Regions from separate parts of the Azospirillum aestuarii genome, predicted to be linked through region 2. Evidence: predicted binding sites of a transcription regulator. Region 2 holds the regulator's gene; the other holds the start of a gene.
What was found. The regulator PhoB, encoded in region 2, activates phosphate uptake and scavenging genes when phosphate is short. The targets are predictions, from matches to a motif close to TNTCATAAAACTGTCA.
Positions count from the first base shown of each region.

Region 1 (6,008 bases), on a different contig from region 2:
CATGCAGATGTTCGACCTGTCGCCGTTCCTGTTCAACCAGGCCATCGCCAACATCGGCCGCAACGCCGAAGAGGACATGGCCTATTTCGAACTCTACATCTCCATCAAGCTGCTTCAGGAACGGCTCTGCCCGGACTACGACATCACGGCCAACAAGTGGCTGTTCAACTATTTCACGGCCAACCTCGACCAGTCGGTGCTGCGCGCGCTGAACCACGGGCTCAGCTTCATGCGAGGCCGGCGCATCGGCATCAACATCAACCTGTCCACAGTCATCTCCACCGGCTTCGTGAAGTTCGACGAGCGTCTTCCCCTCGATTTCCGCGGGCAGGTGGTGCTTGAAATCTCCAAGGGCGACCTGATCGAGAATCTGTCGCTGTTCAACGAGGTCGTGGAGTTCGCCCAGGACCGCCGCTACCAGATCGCGGTGGACGGGCTGAACCCCTTCTGGGTGACCAACTTCGATCTGGAATATCTGAACGCCGACTACGCGAAGATCTTCTGGTCCAACGACATGCTGGAGATGGACCCGACTTTCGAGAAGTACTTCATGGAGCGCATCCAGGAGCAGGACCGCTGCAAGTTCATCCTGGCGCGCTGCGACAGCGTGTCGAGCCTCGTCTACGCGAACAAGGTCGGCATCACGATGGTGCAGGGCCGCGCGGTGGACAACATCCTGCGCAAGGGCGTGAGCGTCCGCGAAGCCATCGCCCACGCCAAGGTGGCGTGAGGGCGACGTTGCCGCCGCCCTCCTCCGCTACTCCGCCGCTTGCGGCCTAGCCGGCGGCACGATTTCGCCCTTGCGGTTCAGCGCCTTCGCCAGCGCGTCCAGGCGACGCTGCACCGTCTCGCCGGCCGGCACGCTGAAATCATCCGGCAGGGACAGCACCAGCCGCTCCCCCGACACTTTCAGGGACGTGCGCTGCAACAGCGCGGTGGCGCCGCCGGTCAGCGTGTGGGCCAGCCGCAGCGCCAGCCCCAGAACCAGCGCCTTGCGCGCCTGGGCGTCGCTCAGCAGCGCCCTGGGGCCTTGGGTGGCCGCGTTGGGGGTGGCCGGCCCGTCGATGGACCCGGCGTAGCGGGCGTAGACGGCCAGCGCCAGGAAAGCCCGCTCGTCGTGGTCGATGCCGGGGAAGGGATAGCGCAGGATGCGCAGGCAGGCGTGCTCCGCCCGGTAATCGGGATGCTCGGCCCAGCCGACATCGCTCAGCAGGCAGGAGGCCTGCCGCAGCCTCAGGGCCGCGTCGTCCTCCCCGGCGAAGAGGTTGCCGGTCCAGGACACCAGCAGGGCCGGGTCGCCGATGCGGACGAAGCGCTGCGCCCAATCCTCCACCGCGGCGATCAGCGGGTCCTGCCGCTGCCCCTGCGGATCGAGCAGCGCGTACAGATGCCCTTCCCGCAACCCGTACGCCGAAAACACCACGCTGGATGGCTGAACCATCCGCAGCAGCCGCTCGAACACCAGCGCCGCGTAGGGCAGCGTGTCGATCCGGCGGCGGGAGCCGGACATCTTCTCCAGCGAGGACCGGCTCTGCTTGGCGATCAGCCCGGCGAAGTCCCGCGCCTCGGCGAAGGGCACCGTGTAGTGGTGGATGATGTGCAGCGGGTGCTTCACATGCTCCATGTGCAGCTTGGCCAGGGCCCGCCAGCCGCCGCCCACCGGGAAGAAGGGCTTGCCACGCATCTGGGCCAGCCAGTCCAGCTTCTCCAGATGCTGGTCGATGGCACGCACCAGACCGTTCGGCTTGGCGGGGTTCAACTCCATCAGGCGCAGCGGCCCCAGCGGCATCGTCAGATGCTCGCCGATCACGCCGCGCTCCAGCCGCACCAGCTCCAGGCTGCCGCCGCCGAGGTCGCCGACCAGCCCGTCCGCGGCGGGGGTGCCGGACAGCACGCCCATGGCGGACAGCCGCGCCTCCTCCTCGCCGCTGATGACGCTGACGTCGAGGCCGGTGCGGTCCTTCACCCGCTGGATGAAGGCCGGCCCGTCCGTGGCATCGCGCACCGCCGCCGTGGCGATGACGTCCAGCCGCCCGACGCGCATGCCTGCGACCAGCAGGGCGAAGCGTTCCAGGGCTTCCAAGCCCTGCGTCACGCCGTCCGGGTTCAGGCAGCCGGTCTTCTCGACCCCGCGGCCGAGCCCGCAGAGGACCTTTTCGTTGAAGACCGGCAGGGGCGACCGCTTCAGAGCGTCATAGACGACGAGCCGGATCGAGTTGGACCCGATGTCGATGACGGCGATCCGCTCGCCCTTGTCGACGACCTTGGTGGCGACCGAGTGTTCCTGCGCCGGCGTCATTAGCAACCGATATCCTCAATCAAATGACCGTACGGAGCTTCAACCGCGGCGGCGTCTTTTTGCTGCTGAGCGCACTGCCGCGGCCCGACAGGCTGGGGTTCGTCATGAAGTAGTTATGGGCGCTGAACGCGTCCGGACCAGCCTCCACCCGATGATAAACGCCATCGGGGCCGAGTTTCCAGGTGTTCGCCTCGTCCTTCAGGTTGGCGACCATGATCTGGTCCAGCACCTGCTCGTGCACCGTCGGGTTCTCGATGGGCACCAGCGTCTCGATGCGGCGGTCCAGGTTGCGCGTCATCCAGTCGGCGGAAGAGATGAAGAGCTTGGCCTGCGGGCTGGGCAGCGCGTGGCCGTTGGCGAAGCAGATGACGCGCCCATGCTCCAGAAAGCGCCCGACGATGCTGCGCACCCGGATGTTTTCCGACAGGCCCTTGACGCCGGGACGCAGGCAGCAGATGCCGCGGATCACCATGTCGATCTGCACGCCCTTCTGCGACGCCTTGTAGAGCTGGTCGATGATCTCCGAATCGACCAGCGAGTTCAGCTTCACCCAGATGTGGGCGGGCTTGCCGGCGGCGGCGTTGGCGACCTCGGCGTCGATCAGCTGGCCCAGCTTCTGGCGCAGCGTGATCGGGGCGATGGCGATCTTCTCCAGCAGCTTCGGCGTGGCGTAGCCGGTCATGTAGTTGAACATCACCGCCGCGTCGTGGCAGAGCGCCGGGTCGCAGGTGAAGAAGGACAGGTCGGTGTAGACCTTCGCCGTGATCGGGTGGTAGTTGCCCGTCCCGAAATGGACGTAGCTGCGCAGCGCCTTGTTCTCGCGCCGCACCACCAGCGACACCTTGGCGTGCGTCTTCAGATCGACGAAGCCGTAGACCACCTGGGCGCCCGCGCGCTCCAGATCGCGCGCCCAGCGGATGTTGGCCTCCTCGTCGAAGCGGGCCTTCAGCTCGACCAGCGCGGTCACCGACTTGCCGGCCTCCGCCGCCTCGATCAGCGCGGCGACGATCGGGCTGTCCTTGCTGGTGCGGTAGAGCGTCTGCTTGATGGCGACCACCTGCGGGTCGCGCGCCGCCTGCCGGATGAACTGCACCACCACGTCGAAACTCTCGTACGGATGGTGGACGACGATGTCCTTGTCGCGGATGGCCGCGAAGCAGTCGCCGCCGAAGTCGCGGATGCGCTCCGGGAAGCGGGCGTTGAACGGGCGGAAGACCAGATCCGGCCGCTCGTCGACGATGAGCTGGCGGGTGTCCGACAGGCCGATCAGCCCATCGAGCACGAACACGTCGTCGTTCGACACGCGCAGCTCATGGCGCAGGAACTCGCGCAGGTCGGCGGCCATGCCGGCGTCGGTCGCCAGCCGGATGACGCTGCCGCGGCGGCGGCGCTTCAGCGCGCTCTCGAAGGTGCGGACCAGATCCTCCGCCTCCTCCTCGATCTCCATCTCGCTGTCGCGCAGGACGCGGAAGACGCCGTGGGCCTTCACCTGGAACGGCGGGAACAGCCGGTCGATGAACAGCATCACCAGCTTTTCCAGCTGGATGAAGCGGATCTCCGAACCCGGCAGACGGATGAAGCGGTCGAGCTGCGCCGGCAGAGGGACCAGCGCGTCGAGGTGCCGCCCCTTCACCGGCTCGTGCAGTTGCAGCGCCAGCGAGAAGCCCAGGTTGGGCAGGAAGGGGAACGGGTGCGCCGGGTCCACGGCGATGGGCGTCAGGATGGGGAAGATGTCGTCGAGGAACTTGGCCTCCAGCCAGTCCTTCTCGCCCTCGGTCAGGTCTTCGGCGCCGACCACCATGATGCCGGCCTCGCGCAGGTCCTGCTTCAGGCTGCGCCACATGGTCTGCTGCGCGTTCATCAGCTCGACGATGCGCTGATTCACCGCGGTGAGCTGTTGGGCCGGGGTCAGGTTCTCGGCGCTGGGGGTTTTCACCCCCGCGGCCACCTGTCCCTTCAGGCCGGCGACGCGGACCATGTAGAATTCGTCGAGGTTGCTGGACGAGATCGACAGGAACCTCAGCCGCTCCAGCAGCGGGTGATTCGGGTTGGACGCCTCATCCAGGACGCGCTGGTTGAAGGCCAGCCACGAGAGTTCGCGGTTGATGAAGCGCTCCGGTGCGTCCGCTTCGATGCAGGTCGCTTCCAGGTCCTGAAGTTCGGTCACAGCAGCCTCGGGCTTTTGCGTGATGGGTGGTGCCGCTACAGTCCGGTTTGGCCGAACCGTCCCGCCGCGGTCGGCGGGCCAGGCAACCTACCCCAACTACGTTACGGTTTTGGGTCAGACAGCATAATACTGCCGTCACGATAATACCGCTGCGAAAACAGTCGCACCCCCCGCGCATCCGCCGGGCCGCGATCCGGACAGGAAGGGACAGCCTCCATGAAGACCCTGTATCTCATGCGCCACGGCAAGTCCGCGTGGGACGATCCTTCCCTGGACGACCACGACCGCCCGCTGGCGCCGCGGGGCAGGAAAGCGGCCCGGCTGGTCGGCCACGAGTTGAAGGACCGCGGCGCGCGCATCGGGCTGGTGCTGTGCTCCACCGCCCGGCGCGCGGCGGACACCGCCGACCGCCTGCTGGAGGTGATGGACGCGCCGGACATCCCCGTGGAGCGCGAGCGCGGCCTCTACCTGTGCGGCGCCGGGGTCCTTCTGGAGCGGCTGCGCGACGCGCCCGATTCCGTGTCGTCGCTGATGCTGGTCGCCCACAACCCGGACCTTCACGACCTCGCCCGCGACCTGACCGGCAGCGGCGAGGAACGGCACCGCGCGGCGTTGGCGGAGAAGTTTCCGACCGGCGCCTGCGCCGTACTCCTGTTCGAAGCAGCCCGCTGGGCCGACCTGGACAGCGGGGCGGGACGGCTGGCCGATTTCATTCTGCCGCGGAAACTCTCCTAACGCCCTTTTGCCAAATGGGGTATTTCAACCCGGAACAGAGCAGGCCCGGAACCGAGCAGGAGTCGCCCCCCGTGTCCTCCGCGCCCCAGAACAACGCGCCCCAGAACGCCACGCCCTCCGGTGCCCCCGCCGCGGTGTCCGCCGTGCGCGAGGTCGAGATGAAGCTCCACCTCGACCCGCGCGATCTTTTCCGCGTTGCGGGCCTGCCCGTCCTGAAGGACGCGGCGGAGGGCGACCCGATCGTCCGCGACCTGCGCACCGTCTACTACGACACGCCGGACCGGCGCCTGTTCACCGGGGGCGTCGCCCTGCGGGTGCGGCAGGACGGCGACCGCTTCGTGCAGACGCTGAAGACCATCAACGCCGCCACTCCCGGCGATTCGGCCGCCGTGGCCATCCGCAAGAAATGGGACTGGGCGATTCCCACGGCCGCCCCCGAAATGAGTCCCTTCGTTGCCGAAGGCGTGGCCGCCCTGGTGCCGGAGGACGCGCGCGCGGCGCTGGTTCCGCAGTTCACGACGGAGTTCCGGCGCACCACCCTGCTCGTCCGCCCGGACGCCCTGACCTCCATCGAGGTGGCGGTGGACGAGGGCCAGATCACCGCCGGCAACGCCTGCGCCCGAATCAGCGAGGTCGAGCTTGAGCTGAAGTCGGGCCGCATCGGGCGCCTGTTCGATCTCGCGCTGGCGCTCCAGCGCCGCGTGCCGGTCCGCATCGGAACGGAAAGCAAGGCGGAGATCGGCGACCGCCTCGTCACCGGGCGCCTGCCCGCCCCTGTCCTGCCGGAACCGCTGGGCCTGACCCCGG
Region 1 covers NZ_JAEPIV010000001.1:304,738-310,745, reverse strand. Annotated here, with positions in the region: gene JJL56_RS01420 (hypothetical protein) at 1-730, shown strand, start outside; gene JJL56_RS01415 (Ppx/GppA family phosphatase) at 758-2,299, opposite strand; gene JJL56_RS01410 (RNA degradosome polyphosphate kinase) at 2,319-4,466, opposite strand; gene JJL56_RS01405 (SixA phosphatase family protein) at 4,683-5,201, shown strand; gene JJL56_RS01400 (CHAD domain-containing protein) at 5,273-6,008, shown strand, end outside.
Region 1: the regulator PhoB is predicted to act here: its motif matches at 4,568-4,583, upstream of JJL56_RS01410 (RNA degradosome polyphosphate kinase).

Region 2 (6,008 bases):
CCGTGCAGTCCGGCGAGATCACGCGCCGCCAGGGCATTCCCAAGCGCTATCTGGAGCAGGTTCTCCAGCAGCTCGTCCGCGACGGCGTTTTGGCCGGCGTGCGCGGGCCGCGCGGCGGCTACCGGCTGGCCCGCGAGCGCCGGCGGATCACGCTGGGCGAGATCGTGAAGGTCGTCCGCTCCATGGAGACCGCGACCGACCCCATCGAGGAGCCGGCAGGCTCCATCCTGGGGCACAAGGTGGTGCGCCCGCTGTGGAACGAGCTTCAGGAGGAATGCATGAAGAAGCTCGACGACATCACCATTGAGGATCTCTGCCTGCGCGCCCGCACCGCCGGCGTCGAGAGCGAGACCGAAGACCGCATCGATTTTACGATTTGATCCCACCCGGAAAACGGTTAAATTCTACACATGCTGTAGAAAGTGGGAAAATACCACATACCGGAGGAGTGAAAAATGCCGGGTTCCGAGTTTCGCGGTAAGATCTACGACAGCATTCTCGACACCGTCGGCGCCACGCCGCTGGTGCGCGTCAACCGGCTGGCCGAGGACGCCGGGGCCAAGGCCCAGATCGTCGGCAAGCTGGAGTTCTTCAACCCGCTGGCCAGCGTGAAGGACCGCATCGGCTTCGCCATGATCGACGCCGCGGAGCGCGCCGGCGCCATCGAGCCGGGCCGCACCACCCTGGTCGAGCCGACGTCGGGCAACACCGGCATCGCGCTGGCCTTCGTCGCCGCCGCCAAGGGCTACCGGCTGATCCTGACCATGCCGGAAAGCATGTCGGTTGAGCGGCGCAAGATGCTGAAGCTGCTCGGCGCCGAGCTGGTGCTGACCCCGGCGGCGGAGGGCATGAAGGGCGCCATCCGCCGGGCCGACGAGATCGTCGCCACCGATCCGAACGCCTACATGCTCCAGCAGTTCAAGAACCCCGCCAACCCGGAGATCCACCGCAACACCACCGCGGAGGAGATCTGGAAGGACACCGACGGTCAAGCCGACATCCTGATCTCCGGAGTCGGCACCGGCGGCACGCTGACCGGCGTGTCGGAGGTCCTGAAGGCCCGCAAGCCCGGCTTCCGCACCATCGCGGTGGAGCCGGAGGACAGCCCCGTCCTGTCCGGCGGCATGCCCGGCCCGCACAAGATCCAGGGCATCGGCGCCGGTTTCGTGCCGGACGTCCTGAACAAGGACCTGATCGACGAGGTCGTCCGCATCTCCAACCAGCGCGCCTTCGAGACGGCCCGCAAGGTGGCGAAGCTGGAAGGCATCCCGGTCGGCATCTCCTCGGGGGCCGCGCTGGCGGCGGCGCTGGAGATCGGCTCCCGTCCGGAGAACGAGGGCAAGCTGATCGTCGTGATCCTGCCCTCCTTCGCCGAGCGCTATCTCTCCACCGCCCTGTTCGAAGGGCTGGAGTAAACCGGTCTCCCCTCTCCCATATCCGCCTGCGGCCGTGGGAGAGGGATGTCCGGCTTGCTGGCCGCGCAACCGGGCGGCGAATATTGCGCCGTCGCGCATCCTGTTGTAGAATGGGCTCCGTCCGGTCTTTGCGCCCGCCGTTGTCATCGGGCGGCGCTTTGACAAAAAGATTGGATTTTAGTAATCTAAACTGTCGGCGCCGGGGGTTTCGGCCGGCGCGGCTCCGCCGTTTCAGGCGACGGCCCGGCTTGCGGCACGGCCGCCCGACGATGCGGAGCTGACGGCACAGGACCAGCGGGGGAGGCCACCATGGGCGTTGCGATTCCGAATGCCTCGACGATGAACTGGTTCCAGTTCCGCGGCATCACCAACGAATTGGACTCCAACCTCGCATCCACCGACTACCGCCAGTTCACGGTGTCGAAGACCGGCGAATTCAATTTCAAGATCGCCGACATCAACACCAACATCAAGATCGTCGACCAGAACAACAAGGTCGTCGCCGAAGCCAAGGCGAAGAACGAGTCGGCGCAGACCAGCGCGAAGCTCGGCCCCGGCACTTATACGGCGGTCATCTCCCAGGCCGTGCGCGGGGTGAACGAGCGGGAATACACGCTGGACATCACCGAACGCCAGAGCGTCATGATGGTGGGGAGCGGCGCCCAGATGAAGGGCATCGCCCGCGCCGTCGTGGGCAACGACAGCGGCGTGCAGAAGCACTCGCTGACCGTCGCCCAGGGCGGTGAGTTCGTCGGCAACATGTCCCTGCCCTACACGCGCTGGGCCGTCATGAGCAAGGAGGGCAAGGTCGTGGCCTCCGGCGACACGATGGACCCGGCGAAGTCGGGCGAGGACATGCTGAAGAAGCCCAGCTTCAAGATCGAACCCGGCCAGTACGAGCTGGTGATCGTCCCGCCGAAGAACGTGGTCGGCGAAATCCCCTATCAGCTCAACTTCGTCCAGAAGGTGGCCAAGTCGCCCGACGACACGAGCGAGGAGCGCCCATTCGACAAGATCATGCGGGAACGCGAGGCCCGTCTGAAGCAGTGGGCGGCGGAGGATGCGAACAAATCGTCCAGCACGTCGAAGACCACCCCCTACAAGATGAGCCTGCTGGCCTGACGCTTCCGCCCGCGGCGGGGCTCTGAGCAAGGGGGCTTGCGCGGCACGGGGCGTTCCGCGCTATTCTGCGGACCATGGATTTCACCGACACCCAGCTTCACCGCTATTCCCGCCACATCATCCTGCCGGAGGTCGGCGGCGTCGGGCAGGAGGCGCTGCTGCGTGCCCGCGTCCTGGTCATCGGGGCCGGCGGGCTGGGCGCGCCGTTGCTGCTCTACCTCGCCGCGGCGGGGGTGGGCACCATCGGCGTCATCGACGACGACACGGTGGACCTGTCCAACCTGCAACGGCAGGTGATCCACGATGAGTCGTCGCTCGGCGTTCCGAAGGTGGAGAGCGCCGCCGCCCGCATCCGCGCGCTGAACCCCGACGTGGCGGTGGAGGTGCACAAGACGCGGCTGACCAGGGACAACGCGCTGGACCTGATCGGCCGCTACGACATCGTGGCCGACGGGTCGGACAATTTCGCCACGCGCTTCCTGCTGAACGACGCCTGCTACTTCGCGGGTAAGACGCTGGTGTCGGCGGCGATCCTGCGCTTCGACGGGCAGGTGTCCACCTTCAAAGCGCATCTCGGCGCCCCGCACCCCTGCTACCGCTGCCTGTTCCCGGAGCCGCCGCCGCGCGGGCTGGTGCCGTCCTGCTCCGAGGGCGGCGTTCTGGGGGCGCTGGGCGGCTTCGTCGGCTCGCTCCAGGCGACCGAGGTGCTGAAGGAGATCCTGGGCATCGGCGAGGGCCTGTCGGGCAGCCTGATGATGCTCGACACGCTGCACGCCTCGTTCCAGCGCATCACGGTGCGCCGCGACCCGGACTGCCCGCTGTGCGGCGCCCACCCGACCATCCACGACCTGTCCGCCCACTGAGCGGCGCTTGGGAGAGCCCTGACCCATGGAAGGTCCTGAAAACCTGTCCATCGTCCTGTTCGCGGGCGGCTTCGACCGGGTTCACTACGCCCTGGTGATGGCCAGCGCGGCGGCGGCGACCAACCGCAAGGTCACGCTGTTCTTCACCGGCCGCGCCCTGAACACGCTGCTGGCCGAGGACGCGGACGGCGCGCCGGGCTGGCACCGGCTGGACCCCGCCGACGACGGCCGCCGCCCGGCGGAGCGCGACGCCGCCTTCACCGCCGACGGGCTGGCCGGCTTCGAGGAGTTGCTGGAAGCCTGCGTGATGCTGAAGGTCACGGTCATGGCCTGCGAGATGGGGCTGCGCGCGCTCGGCCTGCCCGTTGGCGCCCCGCTGCGCCCCGACGTGCCGGTGAAGACCGGCGGAGTCGTCACCTTTCTGAACGACGCGCCGAAGACCGGCGCGATCCTGTTCGTGTGAGCGCCATGACCGACGACCACAGCTTGGTGATCGAACACGCGAACCGCTTCGAGGCGATCGCCGCAGAGGGTTTCGAGGGCCGGCCCTACCGGGACGCGCTGGCCCATCTGGCGCAGCATGTGACGGCGCATCCCGATCTCGCCCCGCGGGTGGCGTACGCCCTGCGCATGATGATCGGCTTCATCGAGGACAGCGACCCGGCGAAGCGCTTCGGCCCGAAGGTGGAGATTTTGCGGGAGGCGGTGGGGCTGCTGGAGGGGTGAACAGCTCCGCCACGTGGCCCCCACCCTTCCCACGCTTGCGCGTGGGCCCCTTCCCTCCCCCGCTTCGCAGGAGAGGGAGATGGTCGCGAAGCGGCGGCAGTCCCCTCCCCTGCGAAGCGGGGGAGGGTAAGGGTGGGGCAAGGTCAGCGTCCGGGCATTTCGGTTAGATGGACTTGCTGTCCAGCGCGTAGCCGGCCGAACGGACGGTGCGGATCAGGTCCATCTCCGTCTCCTCGTTCATCGCCTTGCGCAAGCGGCGGATGTGCACGTCCACGGTGCGCGGCTCGACATAGACGTCGTGGCCCCACACCACGTCGAGCAGCTGCTCGCGCGAGAAGACTCGGCCGGGATGCTGCATGAAATGGCGCAGCAGGCGGAACTCGGTCGGACCCAGATGCACGTCGCGGCCGTTCCGGCGCACCCGGTGGGCGGCCAGATCCATGGTCACGTCGGCGAACTGCAGCGTCTCGTCGGTCATGCCAGGCGCCGAACGGCGCAGCACGGCGCGCATGCGGGCGACCAGCTCGGTCGGGGAGAAGGGCTTGGTGATGTAGTCGTCGGCGCCGGAATTCAGGCCGCGCACGCGGTCCGCCTCCTCGCCGCGGGCGGTCAGCATGATGATCGGGATGTCGCGCATCTTGCTGTTGCGGCGCATCTGGCGGCAGACCTCCAGCCCCGACATCAGCGGCAGCATCCAGTCGAGCAGGACGATGTTCGGCGTCTGCTCCCCGGCCAGCAGAAGGGCTTCCTCGCCGTCGGTGGCGGCGTTAACCCGGAAGCCTTCCTTCTCCAGATTGTACTTCAGCAGCGTCACGATGTCGGCTTCGTCCTCGACGACGAGGACGAGCGGCTTCAGCGCCGAATTCATGCTTGTCCCGCTCCCACTGCGCGTCTCGCCGTCACGCGGCATGTCCCGCTCCATCGTTATCCGGGCCGCCGTCCCGCGGCAATCCCCGTTCCACCGCCTCGGTGGCCGCATCCATGACCGAACCGCCCGGCTCGACCACGGCGAAGCTGCTGCCGTCGTTCTTCGGACGCGCCGCGCGCAGCGTCGTCCCGACCACCAGATAGTGGATGGTCTCGGCGATGTTGGTGGCGTGGTCGCCGATCCGCTCCAGGTTCTTCGCCATGAACAGCAGGTGCGTGCAGGGCGTGATGTTGCGCGGGTCCTCCATCATGTAGGTCAGGACCTCGCGGAACAGGCTGGTGTAGAGGTCGTCCAGTTCCTCGTCGCGCTCCCAGGCGGCGATGGCGCGCTGGACGTCGCGCTCGATGTAGGCGTCCAGCACGTCCTTCATGATCGACTCGACCAGCCGCCCCATGCGCGGGATCGCCACCGCCGGGCGCACCACCGGCACCTGGGCCAGCGCCAGCGAGCGCTTGGCGATGTTGGAGGCGTAGTCGCCGATCCGCTCCAGGTCCGACGCGATCTTCAGCGCCGACACGATCTCGCGCAGGTCCTGGGCCAGCGGCTGGCGCAGGGCGAGCAGGCGCACGGCCTCGGCGTCGATGTCGCGCTCGTAGGCGTCGATGCGCAGGTCGGCCTGCATGACCTGGGCGGCCAGCGCGACGTCGCGGCGGGCCACCGCCTTCACGGCGGCGTCCACCTGCGCTTCGGCGACGCCGCCCATCTGGGTGATCAGGTTGGACAGGCGCTCAAGTTCGTGCGCGAAGGAACGCACGATGTGTTCGTTGCTCATGCTTCACGTCCTTCGCTGATGGAAGAGTAGTGGCGATGCCGGGGATCAGCCGTAGCGGCCGGTGATGTAGCCCTGGGTGCGCTCGTCCCGCGGGTTGGTGAAGATTTCCTCGGTGTCGTCGCACTCGACCATGTCGCCGAGATGGAAGAAGGCGGTCTTCTGGGAGACGCGGGCCGCCTGCT
Region 2 covers NZ_JAEPIV010000002.1:673,906-679,913, forward strand. Annotated here, with positions in the region: gene JJL56_RS07810 (RrF2 family transcriptional regulator) at 1-380, shown strand, start outside; gene cysK (cysteine synthase A) at 456-1,415, shown strand; gene JJL56_RS07820 (hypothetical protein) at 1,725-2,537, shown strand; gene JJL56_RS07825 (HesA/MoeB/ThiF family protein) at 2,612-3,400, shown strand; gene JJL56_RS07830 (DsrE family protein) at 3,426-3,863, shown strand; gene JJL56_RS07835 (hypothetical protein) at 3,869-4,126, shown strand; gene phoB (phosphate regulon transcriptional regulator PhoB) at 4,290-4,994, opposite strand; gene phoU (phosphate signaling complex protein PhoU) at 5,026-5,826, opposite strand; gene pstB (phosphate ABC transporter ATP-binding protein PstB) at 5,872-6,008, opposite strand, start outside.